DNA from 2 places in the Tepidimonas sp. HKU78 genome. Region 1 is predicted to be linked to the other one. Evidence: predicted binding sites of a transcription regulator. Region 1 holds the regulator's gene; the other holds the start of a gene.
What was found. The regulator FNR, encoded in region 1, switches genes on or off when oxygen is low (the NO sensors DNR and NnrR bind a similar motif). The targets are predictions, from matches to a motif close to TTGATNNNNATCAA.
Positions count from the first base shown of each region.

Region 1 (7,900 bases):
CTCTACATCGCCGCCATGTGGATCGCCGGCGTCATGCAGGGCCTGATGTGGCGTGCCGTCAACCCCGATGGGTCGCTGACCTACACCTTCGTCGAGTCCGTCAAGGCCAGCTATCCGTTCTATGTGATCCGCTTGCTGGGTGGCGTGCTGTACCTGGCTGGCATGTTCGTGATGGCGTGGAACGTCTGGAAGACCGCCACGCAGGGCAAGATCGAGCCCGTGGCCATCCCCGCCCCGGCTCACTGATGGAGGAAAGGGAAACACCATGGCTGCACAAGACCACAAGCCCAGCGGTCACGAGCGCATCGAGACCAACAATTTCCTCATGATCGTCCTCATCACGCTGGTGGTATCGGTCGGGGGGTTGGTAGAGATCGTCCCGCTGTTTTTCCAGCACTCGACCACCAAGCCGATCGAGGGCGTCAAGCCCTACCCGGCGCTGCAACTGGCCGGGCGCGACATCTACGTGCGCGAGGGTTGCTATGTCTGCCATTCGCAGATGGTGCGTCCGTTCCATGCCGAGACGCTGCGCTATGGCCCGTACTCGGTCGCGGGTGAGTTCGTCTACGACCACCCGTTCCAGTGGGGCTCCAAGCGTACGGGTCCGGATCTGGCGCGCGTGGGCGGCCGCTACTCGGACGAGTGGCACCGGGTGCACCTGATCAACCCGCGCGACTTGGTGCCCGAGTCCAACATGCCCGCCTACCCGTGGCTGGAGCGCCGCACGGTGGACGCCGAGTCGCTGCCCGCCAAGATGCAGGCGCTGCGCAAGCTGGGCGTGCCCTACACGGATGAAGAGATCGCCAAGGCGGTCGAGGAGGTGCAGGGTAAGACCGAAATGGAGGCGCTGATTGCGTACCTGCAGGGATTGGGCACCGCGCGCTCGTGGGACAAGCTGGCCAAGCCCCAGGCAGCGCAGGCGGCACAGGCCGATGCGCCCAGCACCGTGACCCAGCAATGACGGAGGCCGACCATGGACGTCAATGACCTGCGCGTCATCGTCACGGTGCTGAGCCTCGTGACTTTCGTCGGCATCTGGGCATGGGCCTGGTCCAAGAAAAACCGGGCCCGGTTCGAGGAAGCGGCACGGCTGCCGTTCCAGGACGAGTGAGCCCTGACAGGAGAGCATCATCATGAGCGATTTCATCAGCGATTTCTGGCATCTCTTCGTGGCCGGGGTCACCCTCGTCAGCATCTTGGCGTGCGCCTTCTTCCTATGGGCGAGCGGCAAGACGCGGGTGATCGCCGCGGCCGACAACACCACCGGGCACGTCTGGGACGGCGACCTGCGCGAGATGAACAACCCCTTGCCGCGGTGGTGGGTGTACCTGTTCATCATCACGGTCGTGTTTGCGTTGGCCTATGGACTGCTGTACCCCATGTTCGGCAAGTCGCAGGGCCAGCTAGGGTGGTCGTCCCATGGTCAGTGGGAAGTGGAGCGCAACAAGGCGCTGGCAGCGGTGGAGCCGCTGTACGCCAAGTTTCGCGGCATGGACCCGAAGGACTTGGCCAAAGACCAGCAGGCCATGGCCGTGGGGGAGCGCCTGTACATGAACTACTGCGCGCAGTGCCACGGTTCGGATGCCCGCGGCAGCAAGGGCTTCCCCAACCTGACGGATGCCGACTGGCTGGGCGGTGACGGTAGCCCCGAGTACATCCACAAGACAATCGTCGAGGGCCGGCAGGGCATCATGCCGCCGATGGCTGCCGCCGTCGGCACGGCTGAGGATGTCCGCAACCTCGCTCACTACGTGTTGAGCCTCTCAGGTAGCCCACACGACAGCGTTCGTGCTTCGCAGGGGGCGGCCAAGTGGGGCGCGTGCGCGGCCTGCCATGGCGCGGACGGCAAAGGCATGCATGCCACCGGCGCGCCCAACCTGACCGATCAGATCTGGTTGCACGGTTGGGGGGAGGAGGCGATCGTCCGCGCGATCGAGAAGGGTATCAACAACGTGATGCCGGCGCAAAACGCGCTACTGACGCCGGACCAGATCCACGTGCTGACGGGCTACGTCTGGAAGCTGTCGAACGCGAACTGAGGTTTGTTCAAAGTCAAACCCTTGGGCATCCGGTCGGGGTACCATACTCCGACCGGTTTTTGTTTCGCCGGCACGAGGTGACTCCATGAACACGGCCGCCAACATTCCCAGCTCTGCCTCCACCGACGAAGCGGTGGAGATTTCCCTGTACGCTGCGCGCAAAAAGCTCTACCCGCGTTCGGTGACGGGTACGTTCGCTCGTTGGCGTTGGGTCTTCGTCTGGCTGACGCAGCTCGTCTTCTATGGGTTGCCCTGGCTGCAATGGGGGCAGCGGCAGGCGGTGCTGTTCGATCTGGAGGCGCGCCGGTTCTACATTTTCGGGCTCGTGCTGTATCCGCAGGATTTCATCTACCTGACGGGTATTTTGGTGGTGTCGGCGCTGTCGCTGTTCCTGTTTACCGCCATCGCCGGCCGGCTGTGGTGCGGTTACGCGTGTCCGCAGACGGTGTACACCGAGATTTACCTGTGGATGGAAAAGCTCTTCGAGGGTGACCGTTCGGCGCGCATGCGACTGGACCAAGAGCCCTGGAGCCTGCGTAAGCTGGCACGCAAGGGCGGCAAACAGATCGCATGGATTGTGTTCGGTCTCTGGACCGGGTTTACGTTTGCGGGTTATTTCACGCCCATCCGTGAGTTGGGCGCTGCCGTCCTCGAGTGGAACCTGGGTCCGTGGCAGACCTTCTGGATTTTCTTCTACGGTTTTGCCACTTACGGCAACGCGGGCTACATGCGCGAGCAGGTCTGCAAATACATGTGCCCGTATGCGCGCTTCCAGAGCGCCATGTTCGACAAGGACACGATGATCGTGACCTACGACGCCGAGCGCGGCGAGCCGCGCGGCGCGCGCAAGAAGTCGGCTGACCCGAAGGCGTTGGGATTAGGTGACTGCATTGACTGCACACTGTGCGTGCAGGTGTGCCCCACCGGCATCGACATCCGCAATGGTCTGCAGTACGAGTGCATCGGTTGCGGTGCCTGCGCCGACGTCTGCGACGAGGTGATGGAGAAGATGGGCTATCCCAAGGGGCTGGTCAAGTACTCGACCCAAAACGGCATGGCCAACCACTGGAGCCGCGCCCAGATGATCCGCCGGGCGTTTCGTCCGCGCGTCTTGATCTACAGTGCCATTTTGCTCACCATCGTGGCGGCGCTCGGTGTCAGTCTGTGGATGCGGGTACCGCTCAAGGTCGACGTCATCCGGGACCGTGGCGCGCTGGCCCGCATGGTCGAGATGGGCCGGATCGAAAACGTCTACCGCGTGCAGTTCATGAACGCGTCCGAGTCCGAGCGCGAGCTGCAGGTGGCGGTCGAGGGCTTGCCGGGGGTGACGCTCGCGTCGGATCCCGTCGTACATCTGCTGCCCACCGAGGTGCGCTCGGTGCCGGTACGTGTGCAGGTTCCCCCGGGGTTGCAGCCCGGCTCTCACCCCATCGTTATGACTTTCCGCACCGCCGACGGCTCGATCGCCATGCGCGAGAAAACCACCTTCCTGATACCCCGATGACCCCCCAGGGTATTCGGGTTGATCCGTATCCCAAAGTACTCGCCAAAGGCCTACACTATGTCCACCATGTCTGGTACGCCCTCCGCGTCATCCGCCCCTTCCCGACCCTGGTACCGCGAGCCCATGGTCTGGATGGTCATCGGTGGCCCCTTGGTGGTCGTGATCGCGTCCATCGTGACGGTCACGATCGCCGTGCGCAATCCAGACCCCGTGCTGCCGCGCGAGGCGATGCCGGCGCCGGTCGCGGTCGCGCCGGAGCGCATGACGCCGGAGGAGCGCCTGCAGGCCGAAAAAGCGGTGCTGCCTGCCAACCAGGCGCGTAACCACGTCGTGTCCCCGACGTTGCCTAAAGACGATTGAGGCGGCGCGGGGCAACAACAAAGAGGAGACTGTCGATGCTGGCCCAACGCGTGATGTGGATTGCTTGGCCCGCTTTTTTGATGGCGGCTGTGATCGAAATGGTGGTGTTCGCCTTCGTCGATCCCCACGATCTGCACTGGGCGGGCGAATCGCTCGGTTGGTCGCGGCAGGCGGTCTACACGGTCGCGTTCTTCATTTTTTGGGCGCTGACCATGGCGTCGAGCGCGCTTACCACGCTGTTGTCGCTGTCGCCGTGGGAAATCAACCGCTGCCCGGTGCCGCCAGATCAGCGCCCGGCTGACTGCGCGCGCAACGCGCCGCTCAACTCCCCGCTTAATTCTCCTCGCGGCTCTGGTTGACAATGGCCGCGAGCGCGTCCGGGTCGAGGATGCGAACGTAGCGCTGCTTGACTTCGATGATGCCCTCGTCCTGAAAGCGCGAAAACGTACGACTGACCGTCTCGAGCTTCATTCCCAGGTAGCTGCCGATTTCCTCGCGCGTCATGCGCAACACCATCTCGGTGCGTGAAAAGCCGCGCGAATGCAGGCGCTGCACGAGGTTGAGCAAAAAAGCCGCCAGTCGTTCTTCGGCGCGCATGCTGCCCAGCAATAGCATGACGCCTTGATCGCGTACGATCTCGCGGCTCATGATGCGGTGTACGTGGTGCTGCAGCGTGCTGAACTCGCGCGAGAGCTGCTCGAGCTTGTCGAATGGCAGCACGCACACCTCGGCGTCTTCGAGCGCCACGGCCGAGCACGAGTGCTTGTCCTGCACGATGCCATCGAGCCCCAGGATTTCGCCCGCCATTTGAAACCCGGTGACCTGATCGCGGCCGTCCGCCGTCGTGACCACGGTCTTGAAAAATCCGGATCGTACCGCGTACAGCGACGTGAAGCCGTCGCCCGCGGCAAACAGGGTCCCGCCCCGCCGCACCCGGCGACGCGTGCTGATCAGGTTGTCGAGCTGCTCCATCTCGTCCGGCTTGAGGCCGACCGGGATGCAGAGCTCGCGCAGGTTGCAGCTGGAGCAGGCGACCTTGATGCTGTGCAGATCCATGAGGCGATGGGGGCCGGTGTGAGGCAGAGGTGGGTGAAACGAGGCGCAGACTCGCCATGAACGATATGCGCCCGATCATAACAACCCGATGCGCGTGCCGCCCCGTGCGGTGGGCCCATGCCCTGCAGGGTTTTGGGGAACGTCGCTCCCGCAGGGGGTTTGACTCACGTCAACCCACGCAAGGCTACGCTGGTGCACAGTTCGTCGCCTATGGAGCTGCCCGCCGTGAAACACGTCATCGACGAAGATCTGCTGCGCCGGTTCGACATTCCGGGCCCGCGCTACACGTCCTACCCGACGGCGGACCGGTTTGTCGAAGCGTTTACCGAGCGTGACTACGTGCAAGCCCTGCAACAGCGGCGAGCGGGGTCGCTGGCGCTGCCGCTGTCGGTGTATGTACACATCCCGTTTTGCGAGTCGCTGTGCTACTACTGCGCATGCAACAAGGTGGTGACCAAGCACCACGAACGCGCGGCGGAGTACCTGCGCTACCTGTCGCGCGAGCTGGAATTGCAGACCGAACACGTCGGGCGCGGGCACCGCGTGACGCAGCTGCACCTTGGGGGGGGCACGCCGACCTTCCTCAGCGACGCGGAGTTGTCCGACCTGATGGCGATGATCCGGCGCCACTTCGAACTCGTCCCTGGGGGCGAGTATTCGATCGAGGTCGACCCCCGCACGGTGACCGCGCAGCGCTTGGCCCATCTGCACCAACTGGGGTTCAACCGCCTGAGTTTTGGCGTGCAGGACTTCGATGGCGCGGTGCAGCGGGCGGTGCACCGGATTCAGCCGGCCGAGCAGGTGTTCGCCCTCGTGGCCGCGGCGCGCGAGATCGGCTTTGAGTCGGTCAACGTCGACCTCATTTACGGACTGCCTCAGCAGACCCCAGAGTCGTTTCGGCGCACGCTCGAGCTCGTCGAGCGCCTGCGGCCGGATCGCATCGCGCTCTACGCTTATGCGCATCTGCCGGCGCGCTTCAAGCCGCAGCGGCGCATCCACGCGGCGGAGTTGCCCAGTCCGGCGGACAAGTTGGCCATGTTGTCGCTGTCGCTCGACCATCTGAGTGCCGTGGGTTATGTGTACGTGGGCATGGACCATTTTGCGTTGCCCAACGATGCGCTGGCGGTGGCCAAGCGGCAGGGGCGGCTGCGCCGCAACTTTCAGGGCTACAGCACGCAGCCCGATTGCGACCTGATCGCGCTGGGGGTATCGGCCATTGGCCGCATCGGCGCCACCTACAGCCAAAATGCCAAGACGCTGGAGGAGTACTACGACGCGCTCGACCAAGGGCGGCTGCCCATCGTGCGCGGGCTGGCGCTGACGCGCGAGGATCTGTTGCGCCGCAGTGTGATCATGGCCATCATGTGCCAGGGGTTGGTCGATTTCGAGTCGATCAATCTGGCGCACCTGATCGATTTTCGCCAGCACTTCGCGCGCGAGCTGGAGCAGCTGCGCGCGTTCGAGCGCGATGGGCTGGTACGCATCGGCGATGCCCACATCGAAGTGACGCCCACGGGCTGGTATTTGGTGCGCGCCGTCGCCATGGTGTTCGACCGCTACTTGCAGGTCGATCAAGACCGGGCGCGGTTTTCCAAGATCATTTGAGGTGCTACCGGCAGGCCCAGCCGCGGGCTGTTAGCATCGTGCCATGCTGACCTCGATGACGCTGTCGGCCCTGGTGATGGGGCTGGTCGGCGGCCCGCACTGCGTGACCATGTGTGGTGCCGCCTGCGCGGGTATTGCCCGTGCCGCTGGCCCGCACCCGCAGCGGGCGCTGTGGACGTGGCAGTTCAGCCGGCTGGCCGGCTATGCGCTGCTGGGGGCGTTGGCGGGCGGCACGGTACAGGGCATGGGCTGGCTGGGGCAGCAGACCGCGGTGCTGCGGCCGGTGTGGACCATGATGCACGTGGCGGCGTTCGTGCTCGGGCTGGTGCTGCTGTGGCAGGCGCGGCAGCCGGCCTTTCTGGATGGCTGGGCGCAGGCCGTCTGGCGGCGGGTGCGCCCGGTCATGGCCCGCTTGGGCGCGCGCGCGCCCGTGGCGCTCGGGCTCGGCTGGGCGTTGATGCCCTGTGGGCTGCTCTACTCGGCGCTGCTGGTGGCGTCGTTGTCGGCGTCGGCGTTATCGGGCGCTGCCATCATGGCCGCGTTTGCCATCGGGACCATGGTGTCGCTGGCGGCAGGGCCGTGGCTGTTGCTGCGGCTGGCGCAGGCGCGCTCCGGTGGCTGGGGCATCCGCTTGGCCGGGTTGGCGCTGGCGGCCACGTCCGGCTGGGCGTTGTGGATGGGCATCACCCAGCCGACGGGTCTGTGGTGCGCGTAGGCGTGCGCCCGGGCAGGGTCGCCACCACCAGCCCCACCAGCGCCACGCCAAACGCCAGCCACTGCAGCGGCGTTAGCCGCTCGCCCATGAACAGCACACCGATCGTGGCCGCGCTGACGGGCAGCATCACGGTGAATACGCCAGCCCGGGCGGCGGGTACGTGGCGCAGGCCCGTCATCCACAGCCACACCGTCCAGACGCTGGCGGCCAGGCCATAAAATAGCAGCAGCGCCCACAGGCCCAGCGACAGCAGCGCCCAGCCGTCGAAGCGCAGCGCGGCCCACAGGCCCAGCGGCGTCATGAGCGCCAGGCCCCACAGGTTGATGATCGCCGCGATGCGCCGCGCGCCCAGTTGACCGGTCAGCCGCTTGCCGATGACGACGTAGGCGGCCTCACACACGACAGCGGCAAAGACCAGCGCGTTGCCCCACAGTGGCAGCGGCACGCCCAGCCACATGCCGTGCGCCGCGGCGGCGCCGGGGGCGGCCTTGTCGAGCGAAAACAGCCCGATGCCGACGGCCGCCAAGACCACCGCGGTACCGGATCGCATGTCCAGCCGCTCGCGCAGGAAGAGCGCCGACTGCAGCGCGACCACGGCGGGAATGGCCGCCATGATGACGC
Region 1 covers NZ_CP187547.1:1,521,378-1,529,277, forward strand. Annotated here, with positions in the region: gene ccoN (cytochrome-c oxidase, cbb3-type subunit I) at 1-246, shown strand, start outside; gene ccoO (cytochrome-c oxidase, cbb3-type subunit II) at 266-961, shown strand; gene ACPYIS_RS07660 (cbb3-type cytochrome oxidase subunit 3) at 974-1,111, shown strand; gene ccoP (cytochrome-c oxidase, cbb3-type subunit III) at 1,134-2,039, shown strand; gene ccoG (cytochrome c oxidase accessory protein CcoG) at 2,125-3,543, shown strand; gene ACPYIS_RS07675 (nitrogen fixation protein FixH) at 3,610-3,903, shown strand; gene ACPYIS_RS07680 (hypothetical protein) at 3,939-4,262, shown strand; gene fnr (fumarate/nitrate reduction transcriptional regulator Fnr) at 4,237-4,959, opposite strand; gene hemN (oxygen-independent coproporphyrinogen III oxidase) at 5,170-6,564, shown strand; gene ACPYIS_RS07695 (sulfite exporter TauE/SafE family protein) at 6,608-7,279, shown strand; gene ACPYIS_RS07700 (DMT family transporter) at 7,248-7,900, opposite strand, start outside.

Region 2 (7,900 bases), 880 kb from region 1:
CAGCAGCGGCTTGCCATTTTCCAGCCGCAGACCGATCATGGTGAACTGGCCGTTGAGAAAGCGCAGCCCCGCATTGCGCGTGGTGGTGAAGCTAAACAGCCGATCGGTCCAGTGATGGACGGTCAAAACACGTTCGTCGTCGAATGCACTCATGATGGAAGGGAGTCGAAAAAGATACGGGCGAGGGTAACGGCGATCCGGGCCTGCGGGGTTGACCTGTCTCAACCCTGACCACGCTGGGGCAGCACGACTGCGCTACAGTCTCGGGGTCGCTGGTCGCCGATGGCGAACACCAGACCATACGCCGATCGTAACAAAGCCGTTATACCGTTGCCCCGACGCCGTTATGACGGCATGGCATGAAGCACACATTCGCACAGGAGCATCACCCATGGCACGCACCGTTCGCTGTATCAAACTCGGCATCGAAGCCGAAGGACTGGACTTTCCCCCCTACCCTGGCGAGTTGGGCAAGCGCATCTACGACAATGTCAGCAAACAGGCGTGGCAAGACTGGCTGCGGCACCAAACCATGCTGGTCAACGAAAACCGCTTGAACCTCGCCGACGCCCGCGCGCGCCAGTACCTGGCGCGGCAGATGGAAAAACATTTTTTCGGCGAGGGCGCCGACGTCGCGGCCGGTTACGTGCCACCCACGCAGGGGTGACATGGGGGGCGCCGTGGTCGAGTGGCTGCCGGACGGCACGCCACGCAGCCCGCGCTTTGGCGACATCTACCGCAGCCGCGGCGCCGACGGCCACGGCGGTTGGGCGCAGGCGCAACACGTGTTTTTGGGCGGCTGCGGCCTGTGGCCGCCGGGGCCTGATGCGGTGTGGCGCGGCCAACCCCGCTGGCATGTGCTGGAAAACGGCTTCGGCCTGGGACTGAACTTTCTGGCTACCTGGCGTGCCTGGCGCGACGACCCCGACGCGCCTGAGACGCTGTTCTACACCGCCACCGAGGCCCATCCGGTCAGTGCCGACGACCTGCGCCGCAGCGCCGCACCGTTTGCGCCCTTGCAGGCACTGGCGCAGTCACTGGCCAAGCGCTGGGTGGGGCTGCTGCCCGGCGTGCACCGTTGGGCGTGGCAAGCGACCGACGCCACCGGCCGTGTGCGCCACCTGCGGCTGACGCTGTGCGTGGGCGACGCACAGCGCTGGCTGCCCACGCTCGACGTGCCCGTGGACAGCGTGTTCCTCGATGGCTTCGACCCCGCCGCCAACCCCGACATGTGGTCGCCGCCCCTGATGCGCGCGGTCGCGCGCCTGTGCCGCCCCGGCACCCGGCTGGCCACCTGGACGGTGGCGCGCTCGGTGCGCGAGGCGCTGACGCAAGCGGGGTTCCAGGTTGAAAAAGCCCCGGGCTTGCCGCCCAAGCGGCATTGCCTGCGCGCGCGCTGGGCCCCCGCGTGGACCCCGCGCACGTCGCTGCGCCACGCCCCCAACACCCCGGACAATCTTGGCCCGAACGGCCGGCACGCGCTGGTCATCGGGGCCGGACTGGCCGGGTCCGCCGCGGCCTGGAGTCTGGCGCAACGGGGTTGGCGGGTGACGGTGTTGGACCAGGCCGACACGCCCGCCGCAGGGGCATCTGGCCTGCCCGTGGGCTTGGTCGCCCCGCACGTCTCGCCCGACGATGCCCCGCTGTCGCGGCTGACGCGCGCCGGGCTGGCCTGCACGCTGGAGCGCGCACAGCTGCTGCTCACACCCGGCATCGATGGGGCGGCCAGTGGCGTGCTGGAACACCGCGTGGAAGGCAAACACGCCCTGCCCGCGCCGGACGACTGGACCGAGCAGCGCGCCGCGTGGAGCCAGGCCGCCACCCCCGAATCGATCGTCGCGGTTGGACTGCCCCCTGAAACGCCCGCGCTGTGGCACCCGCGTGCGGCCTGGCTGCGGCCCGCGCGGCTGGTGGCGGCGCAGTTGGCACACCCGCGCATCCGCTTCGTCGGCGGGGCCGCCGTGGCGCACTTGCGGCGGCAAGCGGGCGGGCACGGTTGGAGTGCCCATGACGCCACAGGGGCGCTGCTCGCGCAAGGCGATATCGTGGTGGTGTGCGCGGGCTTCGACTCACTGGCGCTGCTGGCGGCCGAGGGTCGCGCCCCGCTGCCGCTGCACGCACTGCGTGGGCAGGTGGCGTGGGGCCCGATGGAGGCCCTGCCGCCCGACGTGGCCGCGGCGCTACCGCCCCACCCCGTCAATGGGCATGGCTCACTCATCGCGGGCGTGCCGGGTCCAGACGGCCGCCCCGTCTGGTGCATGGGCTCGACCTTCGTTCGTGGCAGCACCGGCCGCACGATCCGCGCGGACGATCATGCCGCCAATTGGGACAAGCTGCGCCGCTTGCTACCCCGTGCGGCGGCGGCGCTGTCGCCGTTGTGGTCCCAGGCGCAGGCCTGGGCAGGCGTGCGCTGTACGCTGCCGGATCGCTTCCCGGCGGTGGGGGCCGTGAACCCCGAGACCCTGCCGGGCTTGCACGTCATCACCGGGCTGGGCGCGCGCGGTCTGACGTTGTCCGCGCTGTGTGGCGAAGTGCTCGCCGCGGGCCTGCATGGCGAACCGTGGCCGCTGGAGCCCGCATTGGCGCGCGCCTTGCTGGCCCAGCGCTTCGCCACGCGGGGCGCACCCGCGTCGGCCGCCGATTCTGGCCGCTACTCTCAATCGCCGTAGCGCACCATCACGTATTGGCCCGGCGCGGGGCCCAGCCCCCGGTGCACGGGCGGGGTCCGCGCCGGCACCTCGCCGCTGGAGTGGCGGCGCAGCCAGTCGCCCCACGTCGGCCACCAACTGCCTTCGACGCGCGGGGCCACGGCCAGCCACTCGTCGGGCGTGCGCCACGGTTCGTCCAGCGGCGTCGTGCGCACATGGTGGTAACGCCCCCGGTGTCCGGGCTCGGACACGATCCCGGCGTTGTGCCCGCCATTGGTCAGGGCAAACGTCACTTCGGCCGACACCAAATGATGGATCTTGTACACCGAGCGCCACGGCGCGACGTGGTCCTTGATGGTGCCGACGGCAAACACCGGCACCCGGATGTCGCGCAGCGAAATCGGCTGCCCCTCGAACCGAAAACGCCCCTCGGCCAGATCGTTGTTCAGGTAGCAGCTGCGCAGGTACTGGCTGTGCATGACCGCGGGCAGGCGCGTCACATCGGCATTCCACGCCATCAGGTCGTTGGCGATCTCGTCCTCGCCGAGCAGCCAGCGCCGGGTTTGACTCGACCACACCAGCTCCCGCGAGTGCAAAAACTGAAACGATCCCGCCATCTGCTGCCCCGTGAGAAAGCCGCGCGCGGCCATCATGTCCTCCAGCAGCCGCACCTGCGCCTCGTCGATCAGGATGCCCAACTCGCCCGGTTCTTTGAAGTCGGTCTCGGCCGCGAGCAGCGTCAGGCTTGCCAGCGGGTGCGCGGGCGCCGCCAGCGGCTGGCAGCCCAGCGTGGCATCGCCGCCCCCCAGGGCCGCGGCGGCGATGGCCGCAAACGTGCCGCCCAGGCAGTAGCCCATCAGATGCACCGGTGCCGCCGTTGCGCAATGCACATGATCGAGCGCGGCCAGCACCCCATCGCGCACATAGTCGTCCATGCCCAGCAAGGCGTCGCTTTCGTCGGGGTTTTTCCACGACACGATGTAGACCGTGTGCCCCTGCCCCACCAGCCAGCGCACCAGCGAATTGTGCGGCGACAAGTCCAGGATGTAGTACTTCATGATGCACGAGGGGATGACGAGCACCGCCTCGCGCTGCACGGTCGGGGTCGTCGGCGCGTACTGGATCAGCTCGATGAGCGCATTGCGCAGCACCACCTGTCCCGGCGTCGTGGCCAGCCCGCGGCCCGGCACCGCATCCGGCCCAAAGCGTTGCGGCGGCGGCTGCAGCCCCAGGCGGGCACTCACATCCTGCAGCGCCTGCCCCCAACCTTTCCACAGCGACTGTCCGCCCGTCTCCCACGCCCGCTGCAGTGCCTGCGGGTTGGTCCACAACACGTTGCTGGGCGCCCACAGGTCCAGCCACTGCCGGCCATAGAAGCGCATCTGCTCCCGGCTGTGCGCGCGCATCCCGCGCAGCGCGGCGGCCTGCTCCCACCAGGCTTCGGTCGCCTTGCCTGCGGTCGCGAGCGTCCGCCATGGCCATTGGCGCCACGCGGGGTGGGTGTAGCGCGGGTCTTCCTGCAACGCGGCCTCGAAGGGCAGCGTCGGGGTGGGCTCGTTCGAGTCTCCGCCCGGCGCACCGGGGCCCGGCGGCACGACCGCCGTGCGGGCGGCAGCCAGCACGGCGTCCTGCCACCAGTTCTGCCCCTGCGCGAGCGCCTGCCGCCACAGGCGCATTTGCGAACCGGGCGCGCTCCACAGGTGCAAGGCCCAATCGGTCGCGGCCAACGCCAGCGAAACGGGCGACAACCCACTGTAGAGCTGTGCCAGCACCACCGACGCCTGCTGGTCTAGGGTGTCGGCGGCGTCGCCGCGGCGGCGATGGAGGGATGGATCGCTGGGAGAGGATGGATTCATGAGGTAAGACCTGTCAGATGGGCACGAGCGAGGAGCAAGGCATCGCCCGCGCTGGACCGCACACGCCACACGATAACCGTTTCATCCCACGTTGTCATGACACGCGTCAACCCAGTGCCGTGTGCACTCGGCCTACAATTCGGCGCTTGTCGATTCGCGGCCCGCGGCCGTGCCGGGTCGACGATCGCCACCTGATAAGACCCAGCGCCATGACACACGTTGTTACCGAAGCCTGCATCGCCTGCAAGTACACCGACTGCGTGGACGTCTGTCCCGTAGACTGCTTCCGCGAGGGCCCCAATTTTCTGGCCATCGATCCCGACGAGTGCATCGACTGCGCCGTCTGCATCCCCGAGTGCCCCGTGGGTGCCATCTACGCCGAAGAGGACGTGCCGCGTGACCAGCAGCACATGATCGCGCTCAACGCCGAGCTGGCCAAGCTGCCGACCTGGAAGAGCATCACCAAGCGCAAGGCGCCCTTGCCCGACGCAGACCAGTACAAGGACATGACGGGTAAGCTCGCGCTGCTCAAGCGCTGAGACACGCCGCCGTCGGGCTGCACGCCATGACGAACGCCGACGCCCCCATCCGCACAGACGCCGTGGTCATCGGCGCGGGCCCAGTGGGGCTGTATCAGGCGTTCCAGCTCGGGCTGCAGGAAGTAGGGGTGCATATCGTCGAAGGACTGGCGCACGCGGGCGGCCAGTGCGCCGAGCTGTATCCCGACAAATTTCTCTACGACATCCCGGGCATCCCCTCGTGCAGCGGGCAAGAGCTCACGCAGCGCTTGCTGCGCCAGCTCCAGCCGCTGCGCGTGCCGCTGCACCTGGGGCAAATCGTGTCGGGCCTGCAGCGGCTGGGCACCGACGGCCCGGCGCGCTTTGCGTTGCAGACCGACGGCGGCCTGACCTTTTGGTGCGACGCCATCGTCATCGCCGCCGGCGTCGGGGCGTTTTTGCCGCGCAAGGTGCCGCTACCGGCACTCGAACGTTGGGAAGGGCGGCAGGTGTTTTATCGGGACGTCGATCCGTCCGTCTGGGCAGGCCAACGTGTCGTCGTCATGGGCGGCACGGATGCCGCCGTGCGCCTGGCCCTGCGCTTGGCGGAGGGCGAAGCGGCGCACGTCACGCTGTTGCACCGCACCGAGCGCTTCGACATCGACCCCGATCTGGATGCGCAGTTGCAATCCGCCATCGGCGCGGGCTGGGTGCGGTTGTGCCTGGGCCAACCGGTGGAAGTGCTCACCGACGATGAGGGACGCTTACAAGCCCTGGCCATCGCGACGGCTGATGACCAGCGCCTGACGCTGCCGCTGGATCTGCTCATGCCGCGCTTGGGGTTGCACCCGCGCCTGGGACCGATCGCCGACTGGGGGCTGGCCCTGGAGCGCAAACACCTGGTGGTGGACACAGAGGGCTTTCGCACGAGCGAGCCGGGTATTCATGCGGTGGGCGACGTCAACGCTTACCCCGGCAAGCGCAAACTCATCGTGTGCGGTTTCCACGAAGCGACGCTGGCCGCCTTTGCCATCGCACAAGCGCTGCGACCGGGTGAGCGCATCGCGCTCGAGTACACCACCACCAGCGCCCGGCTGCAGCGCCTGCTGGGGGTAGCGCCAGACTGATCAATCCAGCAGCCGCATCGGCACGGGCGCATAGCCGTGGTTGAGCGGCCCGCTGCCCTGCCCCGTGCGCACGTGGGCGCCCGCGGCGATGGCGCCGCGCACCCACCCGTGCGCCGACTGCACCGCTTCCTCCAGCGTGTGCCCCAGCGCCAGATACGACGCGATCGCCGACGACAGCGTGCAGCCGGTACCGTGGCCATTGGGGCTTGCGATGCGTTCGCCGCTGAGGCGAATCCAATACGCTGCAGGCTCGCCGCGCAGTGCCAGCAGGTCGGTCACCCAGTCGCCGGGCAAGTGTCCCCCTTTGAGCAGTACCGCCGACGCACCCCGCTGCAGCAAATCGGCGGCGGCGGCTTCCAACTCGTCGACATGCGTCAAGGCACGGCCCAGCAGCAGCCCCGCTTCGTCCAGGTTGGGCGTGACCACCGTCGCGCGCGGAAACAACTGCGCCACCAAGCGTTCGATGGTCTCGGGCTCGATCAACGTGTCACCGCTGGTGGCCACCATCACCGGGTCCAGCACCACATTGGGCAACCGGTAGCGATCGATGGCCCAGGCCACCGCGTCCACGATGTCGGGTGCGTGCAACATGCCGATCTTGACCGCGTCCACCCCGATATCCTCCACCACGGCCGCGATCTGCTCTTTCAAAAACGACGCCGGTACCGCGTGAATGGCGCGTACCCCCAGCGTGTTTTGGGCCGTCAGTGCCGTGATCGCCGTCATGCCGTAGCAGCCCAATGCCGCGATGGTCTTGAGGTCGGCCTGAATGCCCGCGCCGCCGCCCGAATCGCTGCCGGCAATGGTCAACACGCGCGCGTAACGCGCCGCCTTGGGGTGAGCGAGATCGTTGAGGTGTGACATGTGTGACATTATCCGCCGCGTGGGGAGGATTGTTGTGTTCTGTCAATGGCGCGGGTTTTCCCTGGGGTACCATCGCGGATCATGACGACGTCTCCCCCCGTGCTGATTCTGGGCGCTGGCCTGATGGGCCGCTTGTTGGCGGTCACCTTGGCCCGTGCGGGCCACCGCGTGCACCTGGTCGATGCCGCCGACGGGCCGTCACAGGCCGGGGGAGCGGCCCGCATCGCCGCGGCCATGCTCGCACCGTTGGCCGAGTCCGCTGTCACCGAGCCCAACGTCGTCGCCATGGGGCGCTACGGGCTGCCACGCTGGCGCGCCCTGTGCGAAGGGCTCGACCAGCCGGTCTTTTTTCAGCAAAACGGCACGCTCATCCTGTGGCATCGGCAAGACGCCCGCGAGGCCGTTCGCTTCGAAGCCCTGCTGCGCGCCACGACCGAGCGCTTGCCGGAGCTGCCCGCGCCGCAGCCGCTCGACGCCGCCGCGCTGGCCACTGTGGAGCCCGCGGTGGCGGGCCGGTTTGCGCAAGCGCTGTATTTGCCCGAGGAAGGGCAACTCGACAACCGGCAGCTGCTCGATGCGCTGCTGGCCACACTGCGGTCGTGCGGTGTGACGGTGCAGTGGTCCACCCCGATGACGCTGGCGCAGGCCCAAGACTGGCAGCGCGACCACCCCGGCGCCTGGGTGTTGGACTGTCGCGGCCTGGGGGCCCAGGCGGATTGGCCCAGCGCCCCGGCACCAGCGGCGGGGCCGTTGCGGGGCGTGCGCGGCGAAGTCGCACGCGTGTATGCGCCCGACGTCACGTTGCAACGCCCCACGCGCCTGCTGCATCCGCGCTATCCCCTCTACATCGCGCCCAAGCCCAACCACCTGTTCGTCATCGGCGCCACCGAGATCGAATCCGACGACCT
Region 2 covers NZ_CP187547.1:2,399,204-2,407,103, forward strand. Annotated here, with positions in the region: gene ACPYIS_RS11840 (ferredoxin--NADP reductase) at 1-153, opposite strand, end outside; gene ACPYIS_RS11845 (oxidative damage protection protein) at 392-667, shown strand; gene mnmC (FAD-dependent 5-carboxymethylaminomethyl-2-thiouridine(34) oxidoreductase MnmC) at 669-2,669, shown strand; gene ACPYIS_RS11855 (PHA/PHB synthase family protein) at 2,657-4,504, opposite strand; gene fdxA (ferredoxin FdxA) at 4,714-5,043, shown strand; gene ACPYIS_RS11865 (NAD(P)/FAD-dependent oxidoreductase) at 5,070-6,128, shown strand; gene thiD (bifunctional hydroxymethylpyrimidine kinase/phosphomethylpyrimidine kinase) at 6,129-6,992, opposite strand; gene ACPYIS_RS11875 (FAD-dependent oxidoreductase) at 7,074-7,900, shown strand, end outside.
Region 2: a site for FNR is predicted at 4,601-4,614, ahead of ACPYIS_RS11855 (PHA/PHB synthase family protein). Genes of this name have one in related genera too.